One region of the Lentzea miocenica genome, then DNA from elsewhere that is predicted to be linked to it. Evidence: riboswitches for the same ligand, from Rfam matches in the RefSeq annotation. Region 1 holds a riboswitch; each other region holds the start of a gene.
What was found. A riboswitch is a leader RNA that binds a small molecule or an ion and turns the genes downstream of it on or off. The one in region 1 is predicted to bind S-adenosylmethionine.
Positions count from the first base shown of each region.

Region 2: it holds a riboswitch for S-adenosylmethionine, as region 1 does, so the genes downstream of both, SK803_RS29720 (aminotransferase class V-fold PLP-dependent enzyme) here and SK803_RS31495 (methionine ABC transporter ATP-binding protein) in region 1, are expected to answer to the same signal.
Region 3: it holds a riboswitch for S-adenosylmethionine, as region 1 does, so the genes downstream of both, thrC (threonine synthase) here and SK803_RS31495 (methionine ABC transporter ATP-binding protein) in region 1, are expected to answer to the same signal.

Region 1 covers NZ_JAXAVW010000029.1:78,310-84,091, forward strand. Annotated here, with positions in the region: gene SK803_RS31485 (transglycosylase family protein) at 1-90, shown strand, start outside; gene rsmA (16S rRNA (adenine(1518)-N(6)/adenine(1519)-N(6))-dimethyltransferase RsmA) at 252-1,082, shown strand; SAM riboswitch class I at 1,171-1,264, shown strand; gene SK803_RS31495 (methionine ABC transporter ATP-binding protein) at 1,481-2,479, shown strand; gene SK803_RS31500 (methionine ABC transporter permease) at 2,476-3,159, shown strand; gene SK803_RS31505 (MetQ/NlpA family ABC transporter substrate-binding protein) at 3,229-3,987, shown strand; gene SK803_RS31510 (4-(cytidine 5'-diphospho)-2-C-methyl-D-erythritol kinase) at 4,042-5,007, shown strand; gene SK803_RS31515 (ABC-F family ATP-binding cassette domain-containing protein) at 5,072-5,782, shown strand, end outside.
Region 2 covers NZ_JAXAVW010000027.1:14,769-20,550, forward strand. Annotated here, with positions in the region: gene SK803_RS29715 (potassium/proton antiporter) at 1-908, shown strand, start outside; SAM riboswitch class IV at 981-1,095, shown strand; gene SK803_RS29720 (aminotransferase class V-fold PLP-dependent enzyme) at 1,129-2,463, shown strand; gene lspA (signal peptidase II) at 2,487-3,239, shown strand; gene SK803_RS29730 (RluA family pseudouridine synthase) at 3,387-4,271, shown strand; gene SK803_RS29735 (NAD(P)-dependent oxidoreductase) at 4,345-4,950, shown strand; gene SK803_RS29740 (LysR family transcriptional regulator) at 4,939-5,782, opposite strand, start outside.
Region 3 covers NZ_JAXAVW010000018.1:181,264-187,045, forward strand. Annotated here, with positions in the region: gene thrC (threonine synthase) at 1-1,172, opposite strand, end outside; SAM riboswitch class I at 1,184-1,327, opposite strand; gene holA (DNA polymerase III subunit delta) at 1,406-2,383, shown strand; gene SK803_RS23060 (hypothetical protein) at 2,494-2,766, opposite strand; gene SK803_RS23065 (hypothetical protein) at 2,777-2,953, opposite strand; gene rpsT (30S ribosomal protein S20) at 3,039-3,305, opposite strand; gene SK803_RS23075 (glycoside hydrolase family 3 N-terminal domain-containing protein) at 3,429-5,693, opposite strand.

The sequences.
Region 1 (5,782 bases):
CAGATCGCGATCGCGACGAAGCTGCGTGATCGGTCTGGTGGCACGTACGGGGCGTGGCCGGGTTGCCGGGCCAAGCTGGGTCTGCCGTAGACCCGCAGCTTCCGCTGCTGGCATTGGTTCGCTGAGGCCGCTCCTGGTTCGCCGGGGGCGGCCTTTGCCGTGGCGCCCGTCAACGCAGCCCGACCCGCACGGCCCCCACGCATGGCGACCACCCGCCCTCTGAACCCACCTGCGAGAATGCTCCGGTGAGCCTGCTGGGACCTGTCGAAGTTCGCCGTCTAGCTGAAGAGCTGGGCATTCGCCCGACCAAGAAGCTCGGCCAGAACTTCGTGCACGACCCCAACACGGTCCGCAAGATCGTTGCCGCCGCCGACCTCACCGAGGACGACGTGGTCCTGGAGGTTGGGCCGGGCCTGGGATCCCTGACGCTCGCCCTCCTCCCCGCCGCCAGGCAGGTCGTGGCCGTGGAGATCGACCCGCCGCTGGCCGAGCGGCTGCCGCAGACCGTTGGTGAGATGGATCCGGGGAACGCCGGGAAGCTTCATGTGGTCCTCATGGACGCGATGAAGGTGACTGCGGCGGATCTGCCCGTTCAGCCCACCGCGATCGTTGCCAACCTGCCGTACAACGTCGCGGTGCCGGTGGTGCTGCACCTGTTGAGCGAGCTGCCCACCCTGGAGAAGGGGCTCGTGATGGTGCAGGCCGAGGTGGCGGACCGGATGGCGGCCAAGCCCGGCAACAAGATCTACGGCGTGCCCAGTGTGAAGCTCGCCTGGTACGCGGAGGCGCGGAAGGCCGGCGCGATCGGCAAGAACGTGTTCTGGCCTGCGCCCAACGTCGATTCTGGGCTGGTTGCCTTTCAGCGGCGGGAAAAGCCGTTGTCCACTGTGGATCGGAAGCGGTTGTTCGGGGTTGTCGACGCGGCGTTCGCGCAGCGGCGGAAGACGCTCAGGGCTGCGCTCAAGGGGTGGGCCGGCAACACGCAGAACATCGACGAGCTGCTTCAGAAGGCCGGGGTTGATCCTCAGGCTCGGGGTGAGCAGTTGAGCGTGATCGACTTCATCCGGATTGCCGAGGCCTAGGCCGGGGATCCTTCGGCCATCAGTGTGATCTGTCGAACGAATCGGAATCTGGCTTGCGCAACCGGACGTCTGTCCGGTTGACTGCTAAGTGCCATCCGGAGCGACTGAGAGACCTGGCTCTACGACGTCGCAGCAACCACCCGCTGGATGCGGGCAGGTGCTAACGCCAGGACCGATGGAGGATCACATGGGTACCACGCGAATGCTGACGCGCCGTCGAGTTGTCGACCAGTGCCGTCGCACCGCTTCTGCATGTCGTCGCCACCTCGTCTAAGGCGCCTTCTAAAAGTCCTTTGACGCGCACTCAGTCACCGAGTGGCGCACACCTGAGCAGACCCCGACAGCGCACGTCCGTCAAAAACGGGCTGTGTGTCGTCGCGCGCAGCCGTGGAGCAGATGTGATCACTGTCGAAAACCTCACCAAGTCCTTCCAGGGTGTCAACGCCCTGAACGGCGTGACCCTCGACGTCGAAGCGGGCACCGTGCTCGGCGTCGTCGGCCCGAGCGGGGCCGGCAAGTCGACGCTCGCGCGCTGCGTTGCGCTGCTGGAGCGTCCCGACTCGGGGGCGATCCGCGTCGACGGCACGGACATCACCAGCCTCGACGGGTCGGCTCTCCGGGCCGCTCGTCGGCAGATCGGCGTTGTGCCGCAAGGGGATTCGCTCCTCCGGCAGCGCACGGCCGCGGGCAACATCGCGTTGCCGCTCGAAAGTGCGGGCGTGCCCGGACCGCAGCGCCGCACCCGTGTGGGCGAGCTGCTGGACCTCGTCGGGCTGACCGACAAGGCCGCCTCCTACCCCGACCAGCTGTCCGGTGGGCAGCGTCAGCGCATCGCTGTGGCGCGTGCGCTCGCCGCGAACCCGTCGGTGCTGCTCGCTGACGAGCCCACGTCCGCGTTGGACCCGGAGACCACCGGTTCCGTGTTGACGGTGCTCGACCGTGCGCGCGCTGAGCTGGGTGTGACCGTTCTCGTCGTCACGCACGACATGGGCGTGGTCCGCAAGATCTGCGATGACGTCGCTGTGCTGGAGCAGGGCCGCGTCGTCGAGCACGGCAAGGTTCTCGACCTGGTCAACGACGCCGCGAGCCGCACGAGCAGTGCGCTGCTGCCCGCCGTCGACCTGAACCCGATCAACGAGAGCAGCTACGACCGCGTCGCGGACGTCGTGCTCGTCGGGTTCGCCGCGGTCGGCGCGTTGCTGCCCGAGGCCGCGCACCGGTTCGGTGTCGAGCTGAACATCGTCGGCGGTGGCCTCACGCGGCTGGGCGAGACCCCGGTCGCGCGGTTCCGCCTCGGCCTGAACGGCGAGCGCTCGGACTCCGCTCTGGAGTGGATCGGCGAGGCCGGCGGCTCGGTGCAGAGGTCCCTGAAGGGCCCGCAGGGAGTAGCTGCGTGAGGTCTGCAACACCCTGGTCCGACGTCGTCAGCTTCCTCGTCGAGGCCACTGGGGAAACGCTGTACATGGTCGGCGTTTCCACTGTTATCGCCACTGTTTTCGGAGTTCCCGTAGGAGTCTGGCTGCAGCTCACCGCCAAAGGTGGGCTGCGGCCGAACGTCGCGGTGCACCGCGTTCTGAGCTTCGTCACCGATCTGGGCCGCTCGATGCCGTTCATCGTGCTGCTCGTCGCGCTCACGTCCGTCACCCGCCTGCTCGTCGGCGGCTCCATCGGCAGCACGGCGGTCATCGTGCCGCTGGCCGTGGGCGCCATCCCGTTCGTGGGGCGGCTCGTGCAGAACATCCTGTCCGAGGTGCACGTGACCGTGGTCGAGGCCGCGATCACCACCGGCGCCTCGACGCTCAGGATCGTGCGCAGCGTGCTCATCCGCGAGTCGTTGCCCGCGCTGATCAACGCGATCGGCGTCACCGTGATCGCCCTGATCGGGTACTCGGCGATGGCGGGCGTGATCGGTGGTGGCGGCCTCGGTGACCTCGCGATCCGCGAGGGCTACCAGCGCTTCAACGACCGGATCCTGTGGAGCACCGTGGCGTGGCTCGCCGTGCTCACCACCGTGATCCAGCTCGGTTTCACCCGTGCCGCCCGTGCGTCCGACCGGCGCCGGCACGCCTCCGTCTGACCCGTAGCAATTTCTCAAAGGAACGTAATGCGTATTCGTGCTGCCCTGATCGCAGTCGCTTTGTCCGCTGTGACCGCTTTGTCCGCCTGCTCGTCCGGTGGCGCGTCCGCCTCGGACACGCTCAAGGTCGGCGTCTCGCCGGTCCCGCACGCCCAGATCCTCAAGTACGTGGCCGACAACCTCGCCGCGCAGAAGGGTCTGAAGATCGAGGTCGTCGAGTTCACCGACTACGTGCAGCCGAACACCGCGCTGGTCGACGGTTCGCTCGACGCCAACTACTTCCAGACCGTCCCGTACCTGGCGACGTTCACGAAGGAGAGCGGCGCCAAGGTCGAGTGGGTCCAGCCGGTCCACGTCGAGCCGCTGGGTCTGTACTCGAAGAAGGCCAAGAAGCTCGACGAGCTGCCTTCCGGGGCCAAGATCGCGGTGGCCAACGACGCCACGAACGAGGCACGTGGCCTGAAGCTGCTGGAGGCGAACGGCCTGATCAAGCTCAAGGCCGTGGACCAGCCGACCGTCCGCGACATCGCGGAGAACCCCAAGAACCTGCAGTTCGTGCCGCTGGAGGCCGCTCAGCTGCCGCGGTCGCTGGAGGACACCGACGCGTCGGTGATCAACGGCAACTACGCGATCGACGCCGGTCTCAAGCCGGCGACCGACTCGCTCGCGCTGGAGAAGGCCGAGGGCAACCCGAACGCGAACGGCCTGGTCACCCGCACGGAGCTCAAGGGTGACAAGCGCGTCCGCGACCTGGCGGAGCTGCTCGGATCGCAGCAGGTCAAGGACTACATCAAGCAGACGTTCAACGGTTCCGTCATCCCGGTGTGACGTCCGCGGTGACCGGGGGAGGAGTCCGGGACTCCAGAACGCCCGTAGGCTGACATGGTGCTCGCAGTCGTTCCACCCCCGGTCACAGTTCGCGTCCCGGCCAAGGTCAACCTGCACCTGGCCGTCGGAGACGTGCGCCCGGACGGCTACCACGACCTGGTGACCATCTTCCAGGCGCTCTCGCTGGTCGACGAGGTCACCGTCGCGGTGGCCGACGAACCCGGCGTCGAGGTCCACGGCGAGGGCGCCGACCAGGTGCCCACCGGAGCCTCGAACCTGGCCTGGCGCGCCGTCCGGCTGCTGGCCACGCACGTCGGCAAGGACCCGGACGACCCGAAGGTCCGCGTCGTCATCCGCAAGGCCATCCCCGTCGCGGGCGGCATGGCGGGCGGCAGCGCGGACGCGGCGGCGGCGCTCGTGGGCCTGTCGTCGTTGTGGCGGCTGGAGATCACCCGCGACGAGCTGGCCGAACTGGCCGGGAAGCTCGGCGCCGACGTCCCCTTCGCCCTGTACGGCGCGACCGCCTTGGGCACCGGCCGCGGCGAGCGGATCGTGCCGGTGCTGGGCCGCCACCAGTTCCACTGGGTGCTGGCGTTCGACCGGCGTGGACTGTCCACTCCGGACGTGTTCGACGAGCTGGATCGCTTGCGCGGCGACGGTGATCCGCCGCGGGTGGGTCCGGTCGAGGCTGTGCTGGAGGGTCTGTCCTCCGGTGACCCCCGACAGCTCGCTCTGCTGCTGGGCAACGACCTCCAGGCCGCGGCGGTTTCCTTGCGCCCGAACCTGCGCCGCACATTGCGCGCTGGTGTCGACGCGGGCGCGCTGGCCGGTATCGTGTCCGGTTCCGGCCCCACGACGGCGTTCCTGTGCGAGGACGCCGACACGGCGGTCCGCGTGGCCGCTGAGCTGGCCGGTGCGGGAGTGTGCCGGACGGTGCGGGTGGCGCACGGGCCGGTGCCTGGAGCTCGTGTGATCGCGACTGAAGAGCCCAAGCCGACGCCCCCCGAGGTGCACGCGTAGCCGAGGGCTTCGGTCCTGCTGGGTAGCCTGCATCGGGCAGTTTCTTACTAGTCGTGAGGTTTTGATGGCCAACCTGGTCAACCTGGAGTCCGTGCAGAAGTCGTTCGGCGTCCGGCCGCTGCTCGACGGCGTGTCGCTCGGCGTGAACGAGGGCGACCGGATCGGTGTCGTCGGCCTGAACGGTGGCGGCAAGACGACGCTGCTCGAGGTGCTGGCCGGGGTGGAACCCGCGGACGACGGCCGGGTGTCGCGGTCGCGCGATCTGCGGATGGCCGTCGTGACGCAGCGGACCGAGCTGCCCCACGGCTCGACAGTGCGCAACGCGGTGATCGACCCGCTCGGGTTCGACGCCGAGCACGAGTGGGCGGCCGACGCCAGGGTCCGGTCCATTTTGGACGGACTCGGGATCACGGCGCTGGGACTGGACTCCGTGGTCTCCACGATGTCGGGTGGTGAGCGGCGCCGCGTGGTGCTGGCGGCCGCGCTGATCCAGGACCTCGAGCTGATCGTGCTGGACGAGCCGACGAACCACCTGGACGTCGAGGGTGTGCGGTGGCTCGCGGAGCACCTGCTGGCCCGCAAGTGCGCGCTCGTGGTCGTGACACACGACCGGTGGTTTCTCGACACCGTCTGCAACCGCACGTGGGAAGTGGTGCAGGGCAAGGTCGAGCAGTACGAGGGCGGCTACGCCGACTGGATCTACGCCCGCGCCGAGCGGACCCGGCTGGCGGACGTGCTGGAGGAGAAGCGGCAGAACCTGGCGCGCAAGGAACTC
Region 2 (5,782 bases), on a different contig from region 1:
CGCTCATCGGTGTCGCGCTGGGTTTCCTGGGCGGGGCCGGGCTGAGACGGGCGGCGTTGCCCTCCACCGGTCTGTACCCGCTCGCCACCGTGGCGGTGTGCGTGATGGCCTACACCGCCGGCGATCTCGCGCACGCGTCCGGATTCCTCGCCACCTACGTGGCCGCACTCGTTCTGGGCAACGCCCGCCTGCCGCACCGCGCCGACACCCTCTCGTTCGCAGAGGGTCTCGGCTGGCTCGCCCAGATCGGGCTCTTCGTTTTACTGGGCCTCTACGCCTCGCCGTCGCGGCTGCTCGACGTGCTGGTGCCCGCGCTGATCGCGGGCGTGGTGGTGACGTTCGTGGCCAGGCCGCTGTCCGTGCTGCTCGCTTCGCTGCCGTTCAAGGTCCCGTGGCGGGAACAGGCGTTCCTCTCCTGGTCGGGACTGCGCGGCGCGGTGCCGATCGTGTTCGCGCTGATCCCGTTGATCCAGGGTGTCGAGGGCGCGCGCGAGCTGGTCGACGCGGTGTTCGTGCTGGTCATCGTGCTGACCGTGGTGCAGGGCACGACGCTGCCGTTCCTCGCGCGGCGCCTCGGGCTGGTGCGCACGGGGGAGGCGCAGGAGGTGCAGGTCGACTCGTCGCCGTTGGACGAGCTGGGCGCCGAGTTGCTGCAGGTGCACATCCTGCGCGGGTCGAAGCTGCACGGCGTCTACATGACCGAGTTGCGGCTGCCGGTCGGCGCCACGGTGAGCCTGGTGGTCCGTGGTGGGAAGAGTTTCACGCCACAACCGACGACCCGGCTGAACACCGACGACCAGTTGCTCATCGTCACCACCGAGGAAGCGCGCGACGCCGCTGAGCGGCGCATACGGGCCGTGGACCGCGCTGGTCGTTACGCCCGGTGGAAGGGTGAGACCGGCGATTAGTCGGTCTCCGAGGCTTCTCAGCATGTGATCGGGTGTCGACGAGGCGGTCACCCTCCGCTAACGTCGTCGGCAGGTCATGAGAGCCAGCGTCAAGCCCAAGCTTGCTGGCCGGCAACCCTCCTACCGCGGTGGGGTGCCCTTGGTGAGGACCTGGTCCGGCGCGTAGGGCGCCGGTCAAGCGCGGGCCTCCACGAAGGCCCCTGGCCTCGGAGGCAGCTCGATGACGCTCGCGATCACCCCGAACACGGTTACCACGGCTGTTCCGGCTGTCGTCGGCGCTGACCTGCGCGTTCCGCTCGTCACCGGAGAGCGCGTCAGCTACGCCAACCTCGACCACGCGGCCAGCGCGCCCTGTCTGCAGGAGGTGCGCGACGCCGTCGACGAGCTGCTGCCCTGGTACGCCAGCGTGCACCGCGGCGCCGGGTTCGCCTCCCAGGTCTCGACCCGCGTCTACGAGCAGGCCCGCGACCGCATCCGCAAGTTCGTCGGGGCGCACTCCTCCGACGCCGTCGTCTTCACCCGCAACACCACCGATTCGCTGAACCTGTTGGCGCGCAGCGTTCCCAAGAACACCGCCGTCGTCCTGTTCGACAGTGAGCACCACGCGGCTCTGCTGCCGTGGCGCGGCCCGAACGTTCAGCGCGTCCCCGCTCCGTCCTCGTCCGGCGCCGCGGTTGTCGCGCTGGACCGGGCGTTGGCCGCCGCCCCGGTCGGCCCTCGGCTCGTGATCGTCACCGGGGCGTCCAACGTCACGGGGGAGCTGTGGCCGGTCGCGGAGCTCGCGAAGGTCGCCCGCCGGCACGGTGCGCGGATCGCGCTCGACGCCGCGCAGCTCGCCCCGCACCGCCCGATCAACGTCCGTGAGCTGGGCGTCGACTACATCGCGTTCTCCGGCCACAAGATCTACGCGCCGTTCGGTGCCGGCGTGCTGGTGGGCCGCGCCGACTGGTTGCAGCAGGCCCAGCCGTACCTGGTCGGCGGCGGCGCGACGTCCAAGGTGACCGACCACGGCGACCGGCTCGGCGTGGCCTGGTCCGCGGTGCCCGAGCGGCACGAGGCCGGCAGCCCGAACGTCGTCGGCGTGCACGCGCTGGCCGCGGCCTGCGAGATCCTGTCGCGGCACTGGGAGCAGACGATCGCGCACGAGCAGGAGCTGCTGACGCGTCTGCAGGACGGCCTGCGCACGATCCCCGGCTTCCGCGAGCTGGCCATCCTGAGCGACGCCGACAAGGTGGGCGTCGTCAGCTTCACGATCTCCGGCTTCGACGCGGGCTTCCTCGCGGCGGCGCTGTCCGCGGAGTACGGCGTCGGCGTGCGCGACGGCGCGTTCTGCGCGCACGTGATCGTGGGCCGCCTGGTCAGGCAGGCCGGGTCGCACGAGGAACGCGCTGTGCGGGCGTCGATCGGCCTCGGCACGACGGCCGAGCACGTGGATCGTCTGGTGGCGGCGCTGCGCGCCCTGGTCACCGAGGGTCCGAAGTGGACCTACACACAGCGTGACGGCCGCTGGGTTCCCGAGGACGACAACCGAACCCTGCCGCCGTTCCTCGCGTAGTCCCGTTCGTGGACAATGACGTGGTGAGTGACGAGTCCAAGGCCGCGGAGAAGGTCTCCGGCAAGGCAGCTGAGAAGCCTGCGGAAGAGCAGGTCAGCGAGCCTGAGGCGGTCGGGGAACCCGCCGCCGGGGCCGAGGAACCGGTCAAGCCGGTCGTCGAGGACAAGCCCGCGGAGTCCCTCGCCGAGGTGGCGGACGACGAGGACGAGTTCTCGATCGCCGGTTCGCTGCCGGAACCGAGGACGAAGACCCTCGCGATCCTGGCGGCCGGGGTGCTGGCCCTGGACGTGCTCACCAAGGTCGTGTCGGTGGCGTTCCTGGAGGACTCCGAGCCGATCAAGCTGTTCGGCGGCGTGCTGTACCTGACGTTCGTCCGCAACCCCGGTGCCGCTTTCGGGCTGGCCGAGGGCATGACGTGGATCCTCGCGCTGATCGCGCTGGGCGTCGCCGGGTTCATCTTCTGGATCTCGCGCAACCTCCGCTCCCAGGGCTGGGCCGTCGGCCTCGGCCTGGTGCTGGGAGGTGCCGTCGGCAACCTCGCCGACCGCCTCTTCCGCGAGCCGGGGCCGATGCGCGGCCACGTGGTGGACTTCCTGTCGCTGTTCGACCCGTTCGGCCGCGTGTGGCCGGTGTTCAACGTCGCCGACATGGCGATCGTCTGCGGTGGCGCGACGATCATCGTGCTGGCGCTCAGGCAGCACGACTACGACGGGACCGTTCACAAGGACGCTGCTCCGGTCCCGGTGGAGCCGGACGGGCTGCCTGAGCCGAAGTAGCGGCTCCTGGTAAATTCAGGGTTCTGCCTGGCGCGGTCGGAGGTGAACTCCGGCCCCGGCGCCGTGAGGCGTACCCCAGCCAGAAGAAGGTCGAGGCCCCGCGTGAGCGGATACCGAACGCTGCCGATTCCCGACGGTCTGGAAGGCATGCGTGTCGACGCCGGCCTCGCGAAGCTCCTGGGTCTGTCGCGCACCGTCATCGTGGCCATCGCCGATGCCGGCGACGTGCTGATCGACGGCCGCGTCGTGGGCAAGTCCGACCGGCTGGTGGCCGGGGCGATGCTGGAGATCACGCTGCCGGCGCCGCCGCAGCCGATCACCGTCCAGGCGATCCCGGTCGAGGGCATGATCATCCTGCACGAGGACGACGACATCATCGTCATCGACAAGCCCGTCGGCGTCGCGGTGCACCCGTCTCCGGGCTGGACCGGCCCCACGGTCGTGGGTGGCCTGGTCGCTTCCGGTCACCGGGTCGCCACCTCGGGTGCGGCCGAGCGGCAGGGTGTCGTGCACCGGCTCGACGTCGGCACCACCGGCGTGATGGTCGTTGCGAAGTCCGAGTCCGCCTACTCCGCGTTGAAGCACGCCTTCAAGGAGCGGACCGTCGACAAGGTCTACCACGCGATCGTGCAGGGTCACCCCGACCCGATCAAGGGCACCATCGACGCGCCGATCGACCGGCATCCCAAGCACGACTACAAGTTCGCCGTGATGAACTCCGGCAAGCCCTCGATCACGCACTACGAGGTGATGGAGGCGTTCCGGGCCGCCTCGCTGGTCGAGGTCCACCTGGAGACCGGGCGCACGCACCAGATCCGCGTGCACTTCTCCGCGCTGCACCACCCGTGTGTGGGCGACCTGACGTACGGCGCCGACCCGACGTTGTCCAAGCGGCTCGGTGTCTCGCGGCAGTGGCTGCACGCCCGGCAGCTCGGGTTCCACCACCCGGCGGACGGGCAGTGGGTCACGTTCACCTCGGAGTACCCGGAGGACCTGTCCTCGGCGCTGGAGAAGCTGCGCGAAGAGGGCTGATTGCGTCTGGGTAAATCATCGGTTGACGAGCTTTCATTTGATGTTAATCGGTGGCGTGCCTAGCGTTCTCGGCATGAACCTCATCGTCCTCGCAGCCTCCGGCCGGACCGGCCTCGCACTCGCCCGCCAGGCGCTGGAGCGCGGCCACACCGTCACGGCGATCGCCCGCGATCCCGGGCGCATCGGCCTCGACCACCCGAACCTGCGCAAGGTCGCCGGCGACGTCAGCGACCCCGCGAGCATCGCCGCGGTCGTCGGCGCGGACTCCGTCGTCCTTTCCGGTCTCGGCACGGACGTGGCCGGGGTGCTCCTCGACGGCGCCAAGGCGGTGGTCGCGGCCGGACCGCGGCGGATCATCTGGCTCGGCGCCTACGGCACGGGTGCGTCCGCCGACGCGGCGGGCGAGGGCGCCGGTGTGCTGTGGAAGTTCATGGGCGACCGGATCCCGGACAAGATCGCGGCCGACGACGCCGTCCTCGCCGCCGGTGGCACCGTCTTCCACGCCGGTGTGCTGAGCGACGAGCCGGAGAGCCCCGATCGGCGCACGGTCGGTCTGGACGCCGCGCCGCCGTTCGATCTCACCGCCAAGGTCAGCCGCGAGACGGTCGCCGCGGCCATGCTCGACGAGGCCGAGGAGCCGCGCTTTCCCGGCGTCGTCGCGTTGCCGCTAAATGCCTAGGACCTCGGCGACGGTCGCCCGCACCTGGTCGCGGAGCCACGCGTGGGCGAGGTCGGAGTCGTAGCGCTGGTGCCAGTTGCAGTTGACCGGTGCCTCCGGGGACTCGGCCGGCAGCGGCCGGGTGATCAGCCCGAACGCCTCGACCAGCGGCCGGCAGAGGATCGCCGTGGTGGTCACCAGCGCGTCGCTCGCGGCCGCGATCTGCAGGGCCGAGTGGACCGTTGCCACGGTCGCGATCACCCTGCGGTGCAGTCCTCGCGTTGCCAGCAGGTCGTCGATCGGGGCGGTGAGACGGCCGCGCCGGGAGACCAGGACGTGCGGATGTGCCGCGTAGGTGGGCAGGTCCAGGTCGCCGGCGCCCGGATGGCCGGAGCGCAGGACCACGGCCAACGGATCGGTGCCGAGCGTCTCGGAGCGGAACTCGGGCAGGTCAGGGCTGTCTCCGCCGAGTTCGAGGTCGACCCGGCCGTGCCGCAGGTCGTCGGTGTCGGTCGAGTGCTCGGCGAGCACCCGCAGTCGCACGCCGGGTGCCTGCTCCGCGATCCGGGCGATCAGCGCGGGCACCACGGACGAGGCGAGGGCGTCGTGGCACTGGAGCGTGAAGGTGCGCTCCAGGTTGGTGAGCTCCAGCTCACGACTCGGCGTGAGGACCGCGTTGGCCTGCCGGACCAGCCGGTGCACCTCTTCCGCGATCCCGAGCGCGTACGGCGTCGGGGTCATCGAGTGACCGGTCCGCACCAGGATGTCGTCGCCGGTCACCTTCCTGATCCGTCCGAGCGTGCGGCTCACCGCGGGTGACGACAGGTGCAGCCGCTCGGCCGCGCCCATCACG
Region 3 (5,782 bases), on a different contig from region 1:
TTGAGGCCGTCGCCGGTGATCAGCAGCACGGTCTCGGCGTCCGGGTCGAGCTGGCCCGACTCGATCAGCTTCTTCGCCGTCGCCACGGTCACGCCGCCGGCGGTCTCGGCGAAGATGCCCTCGGTGCGGGCGAGGAGCTTGATGCCCTCGACGACCTCTTCGTCAGTCACGTCCTCGATGGCGCCGTTGGTGCGGCGCACCGCGTCGAGCACGTAGGGGCCGTCGGCCGGGGCGCCGATCGCCAGCGAGCGGGCGATGGTGTCCGGGCGGACCGGGCGGATGACGTCGTGGCCCGCCTTGAACGCGGTGGAGATCGGGGAGCAGCCGGTGGCCTGCGCGCCGAACACCTTGTACGGGGTGGCCTCGACGAGGTCGAGCTGGCCGAGTTCGCGGAACGACTTGTCGACCTTGGTGAGCTGCGAGCCGGAGGCGATCGGCACGACGATCTGGTCCGGCAGGCGCCAGCCGAGCTGTTCGGCGACCTCGTAGCCGAGCGTCTTCGAGCCCTCCGCGTAGTACGGGCGGACGTTGACGTTCACGAACGCCCAGTCCTCGTTCTCCGCGGCGAGCTCCTGGGCGAGGCGGTTCACGTCGTCGTAGTTGCCGTCGACGGCGATCAGGGCGCCTTCGTAGACGGCGCTCATGAGGATCTTGGCGCGTTCGAGATTGGAGGGAACGAGAACGACCGACTTCCAGCCCGCGCGGGCGGCGGCCGCGGCGACGGCGTTCGCCAGGTTGCCGGTGGACGGGCAGGCCAGCACCTTGAAGCCGAGTTCGCGGGCCGCGGCGAGCGCGACGCCGACCACGCGGTCCTTGAAGGAGTGGGTGGGGTTGCCGGTGTCGTCCTTCACCCAGATCTTGCGCACGCCCAGGGCTTTGGCCAGGTTGTGGGCCTCGACCAGGCGGGTGCCGCCGGGGTCGGTGTTCGGGTGCTGTTCCACAGTGGACGGAACAGGGAGGAGGCCGCGGTAGCGCCAGATTGACCTGGGGCCGGCTTCGATGTCCTCGCGCCGGATCTTCCCGAAGTCGTAGGCCACTTCCAGCGGCCCGAAACACTCGAGACAGGCGTACTCAGGAGCGAGAGGGGTTTCATTCCCACATTCCCGGCACAGCAGTGCCCGGGCAGGGCCGAGGTCGAACTTGGTGCTCGTGGGCACAGTGACAGCAGTCATCGCGAGGTATCTCCTCATCTTTCCCGCGAAATCGAACGGGTCGGAATTGGCACCGTGATCGTCTGCGCATGACTCTGTGCATGGCTCTGCACATAGCGCTGACGCCGGTTGCCGGGGCTTCGTCGGGCCGTTCCCTCTGCCCCTCTGGATGAGCGGTGTTCAGTTGTGGCCATCAAGCTACGGCACCGGTCCGTTGCTCAGCCACCGACGTCCACGATTCGAGACGTGGGAAGATGCGGAGCGTGAGCGCACCGGAGTCACTGCACCTCGTCATCGGCGAGGAGGAGTTGCTGGTCGAACGTGCTGTTCGAGCGGCTCTCGACGCAGCACGCAAGGTCGATTCGACCGCCGATCTGACCCGTGTGCAGGTGACTGATCTCACGGCTCCGGAGCTGGCCGAACTGGTGAGCCCGTCGCTGTTCGCGGAGGGTCGCGTGATCGTTCTGCAGAACACGCAGGACATCGGCAAGGAGGTCGCCGACACGGTGCTCTCCTACCTCAAGACGCCCGCGGACGGCGTCACGCTCGTCGTCCTGCACACGGGCGGTGGTCGCAGCAAGGCGGCCAAGGACCTGCCGGGACAGCTGAAGAAGGCCGGTGCCGCGGTCACCGAGTGCGCCAAGATCACCAAGGCCGCTGAGCGCGAGGCGTTCGTGCGCAACGAGGTGCGGCAGGCGGGCGGCAAGATCGACTCCGAGGCCGTCGCCACGCTCATCGACGCAGTGGGCACGAACCTGCGTGAGCTCGCCGCGGCGTCGTCGCAGCTCGTGTCGGACACCGACGGCAAGGTGACGGTCGACGAGATCCGCCGTTACCACCAGGGCAAGGCCGAAGTGACCGGGTTCGCGGTCGCCGAGAAGGCCGTGACCGGTGATCGGGCCGGTGCCATGGAGGCGTTGCGCTGGGCCATGCAGCTCGGTGTGCCGCACGTGCTGGTCGCGGACGCGCTGGCGGACGCGGTGCGCACGGTCGCGCGGGTGTCCGCGGTGGGCCGGGCCGACCCGTTCAGCCTGGCCGGCCCGCTCGGCATGCCGCCGTGGAAGATCAAGAAGGCGCAGGCCCAGGCCCGCGGCTGGGACCAGTCCGGTCTCGCCGACGCGATGCAGGTGGTCGCGGGGCTGAACGCGGACGTGAAGGGCGTGGCGGCCGACGCCGACTACGCGCTGGAGCGGGCCGTGCTCAGGATCGTCGCCGCGCACAGCCGCCGCTGATCCCAGGAAAGATCACCGCAGCGGGATCCCGATCAGGTACTGGGCTCCCGTGAAGCCGGGCACGACGCTGTCGAAGAACATCATGAACGGCAGCACCGGCACGACGTAGGTCAGCGCCAGCCGCAGCAGGTAGCGCGGTAGGGGGGATTGCGCTGGAGCGGCGCCGACAGCGGCACGGCCAACGTCGTCAGGAACGGGAACAGCAGCACGTAGAGAAACGGCCGTTTGGTGTCCACGACGACCATCGGCTGCCGGGTGTCGACGACGTTCTGCGGCATCCGCCGGGCGAGCGCCGGCGGGAAGTGGTGGAAGGCGCCGTAGATCGTCCGCGTCCCCTCGACCTCGCAGTCGGTGGCGTCGACGGACGACGACACGTAGTCCACGGAACAGCACTCATCGGGCAGCCGCCGCTGGATCAAAGGCACCGGCCCGCCCGACCCCGCGCACAGGTCGACGATCCGATGATCGGCACCGGAACGCGATGGACTCCGTGTGCAGCGTGCGCAACGCGGCCGGCGTGCCGTCGAGGTCGTGCAACTCCACGAAGTCGATGCGCGGAAGCGATTCCATGACCCCAATACCTACCGCGCCACCGAGACAGCGAAAAGGGCCCGCTCGACGAGGAGCGGGCCCTTCTCAAAGCTCTACAGCGTGATCAGCCCTCGAGGGCGTTCGCGCGCAGGGCCATCGCCGACTTCTTGTTGGCGGCCTGGTTGGCGTGGATGACGCCCTTGGTGGCGGCCTTGTCGAGCTTGCGGGACGCGTCCTGCAGCAGCTCCAGGGCCTTCGCCTTGTCACCGGCCTCGGCAGCCTCGCGGAACTTGCGGATGGCCGTCTTGAGGGACGACTTGACCGACTTGTTGCGAAGGCGAGCCTTCTCGTTGGTCTTGATCCGCTTGAGCTGGGACTTGATGTTCGCCATGCGACATCACCCTTCTTGTCGAAACCGGAGTTCGTGACGCGCTTTGTCGGCACCGATCAGAGACCGGCTCTCCTCCACGACGGAGCGCCGCGCGTTCACGACGACGAAGGATATCAGGCCAGCTCAGCGCACCGCGAAGGCGGCCTTCTCGGCACCCACCACGGCCTCGTAGTTGCCGCGAGCGACCTCACGCCGCCCGTCGCCGTCCACGTCACCGACGGTCAGTGCCAGCTGCGAGAGCTTGAACGACACCTCGACCTGCTTCGACTGTCCCGCAGCGAGTTCCACGCGAGTGAAGCCCACCAACCGTGCGTCTGGCGTGAGCACGGGGGAGGCCGGCTGACGCACGTAGACCGGCACCACAACGGTGCCAGCGCGCGCACCGGTGTTCGCCACAGTGAACTTCACCACGCCGTCACGACGATCAACGGACGCCGTGGTCCCCGAGGTCGTGAACGAGGTGTACGACAGGCCGTGCCCGAACGGGTAGAGGGGGTCGTACTTGGCGTTCGCCGCGGTGTTCGCCCCCGGCAGCTGGTCGTAGGTCAGCGTCGGGTCGCCCAGCGCCTTCGGCCACGACACCGGCAGCTTGCCGCTCGGGTTCACCGCGCCGAACAGCACGTCCGCGATCGCCCGGCCACCCTCACTGCCCGGCAACCAGCCCGCGACCAGCGCGTTCGCGTCCGCCGCTGACCCGAGCACCTGCGGCCGCGCGGTGAGCAGCACCACGACCACCGGCTTGCCGGTCGCCTGCACCGCGTCCACCCACGCCTGCTGCTCGGCGGTCAGAATCGGGTTCTCCGTGTCGGCAGGACCCTCCGCACCGGGCTTCTCACCCAGGACGACGACGACCGCGTCCGCACCAGCCGCCTCAGACACCGCCGCGGCCTGAGTCGGAGCGTGCACAACGGACGCGCCAGGAACAGCCTCACGAACACCGGTCAGCACGGTCGCGGTCGGCGGCAACGGCGAGTCGTCCGGCACGCCCTGCCATTCGACGGTCCAGCCACCGAGCTGGCGGCGCACGTCGTCCGCGGTCTCCCCGGTCACGACGATCTTCTTGGCGGCCGACGAAAGCGGCAGCACGCCGTCGTTCTTCAGCAGCACGGTGCCCTCGGCGGCAGCCTGACGCGCCAAAGGCCGATCCGCGTTCACCACGTTGCCGTCGGCCTTGGCCGGGTCCACGTACGGCTTCTCGAACAGCCCGAGATCGAACTTGAGCTTGAGCACCCGCCGCACCGCCTGGTCGATCCGCCCCCGCGACACGGAACCGTCGCGCACGTTCGCCAGCAGCAGCGACGTGAACTCGGCCGCGTTCGACGGCTCCATCGCCATGTCCACACCGGCGTTGACGCTCATCGCGATCGCCGTCTTGTAGTCCGGCGCGACCTTGTGCCGGTCCACCAGGTACTTCATGTCCTGCCAGTCCGAGACCGCGACGCCCTTGAAGCCCATGCGGTCACGCAGCTGCTTCTGCAGCATGTACTTCGACGCGTGCACCGGCACACCGTTGACCGAACCGGAGTTGATCATCACGGTCTTCACACCCGCGTCGAACTGCGCCTGGAACGACGGCAGCACGACGTCCTGCAACTGCCGGATCGGAATCTGCGCGGCACCGCGGTCGTGCCCGTTCTCGGGCGCCGAGTACCCCGCGAAGTGCTTGGCGGTCGCGGTCAGCTGCGCGGTGTCGTCCACCTTGGCCTGCTGCCCGCGCACGTTCGCCGCCGCCAGCTGCCCGGCCAGGAACGAGTCCTCGCTGTAGGTCTCGTAGAAACGGCCCCAACGCGTGTCGCGCGCGATGTCCGAGACCGGCGCGAAGTTCCAGAACACACCCGTCGAGCGCAACGCCTTCGACGCGGACACACCGATCTTCTCCTGCAACGCGGGGTTCCACGTCGCGCCGAGACCGATCTGGTGCGGGAACATCGTCGCCGAGATGACGTTGTTGTGCCCGTGCACGCCATCGGCGCCGTAGATGATCGGAATCTTCAACCTGTTGTGCTCCAACGCATAGCGCTGGATCGCGTTGTTCATCTCGGCCCACGCCTTGGGCGTGTTCTCCAGCGGCGCGTCACCGCCACCGGACAGGATCGAGCCCACGTGCGCGTCCGACAGCACTGCCTTCAGGCAGGACTCGACCAACGGTCCGTTGGCGTTGTTGCAGTCACCGCGCAGCTTCCCGACGCGGATCTGCGCCATCTGCCCGATCTTCTCTTCGACTGTCATTCTCCGCAGCAGGTCCTCGACCCGCCGCTCGGTCGACGCACGAGCGTCCAGATAGATCTCTTTGCCGGCAGCGATACCTCCGGCTGGTGTCAGCGACGCGATCACCACAGCAACGCCCAGCACGCCGAAACCGGCGCGCTTGCGGGAAAACAATGACAAGACCCCTCCACGTTCCCGTGCGCCCGCCGCACACGATCGCCTGCGGGAGTCGGACAAAAACACCCCCGAACGGAGGAACTCCGTGGAAG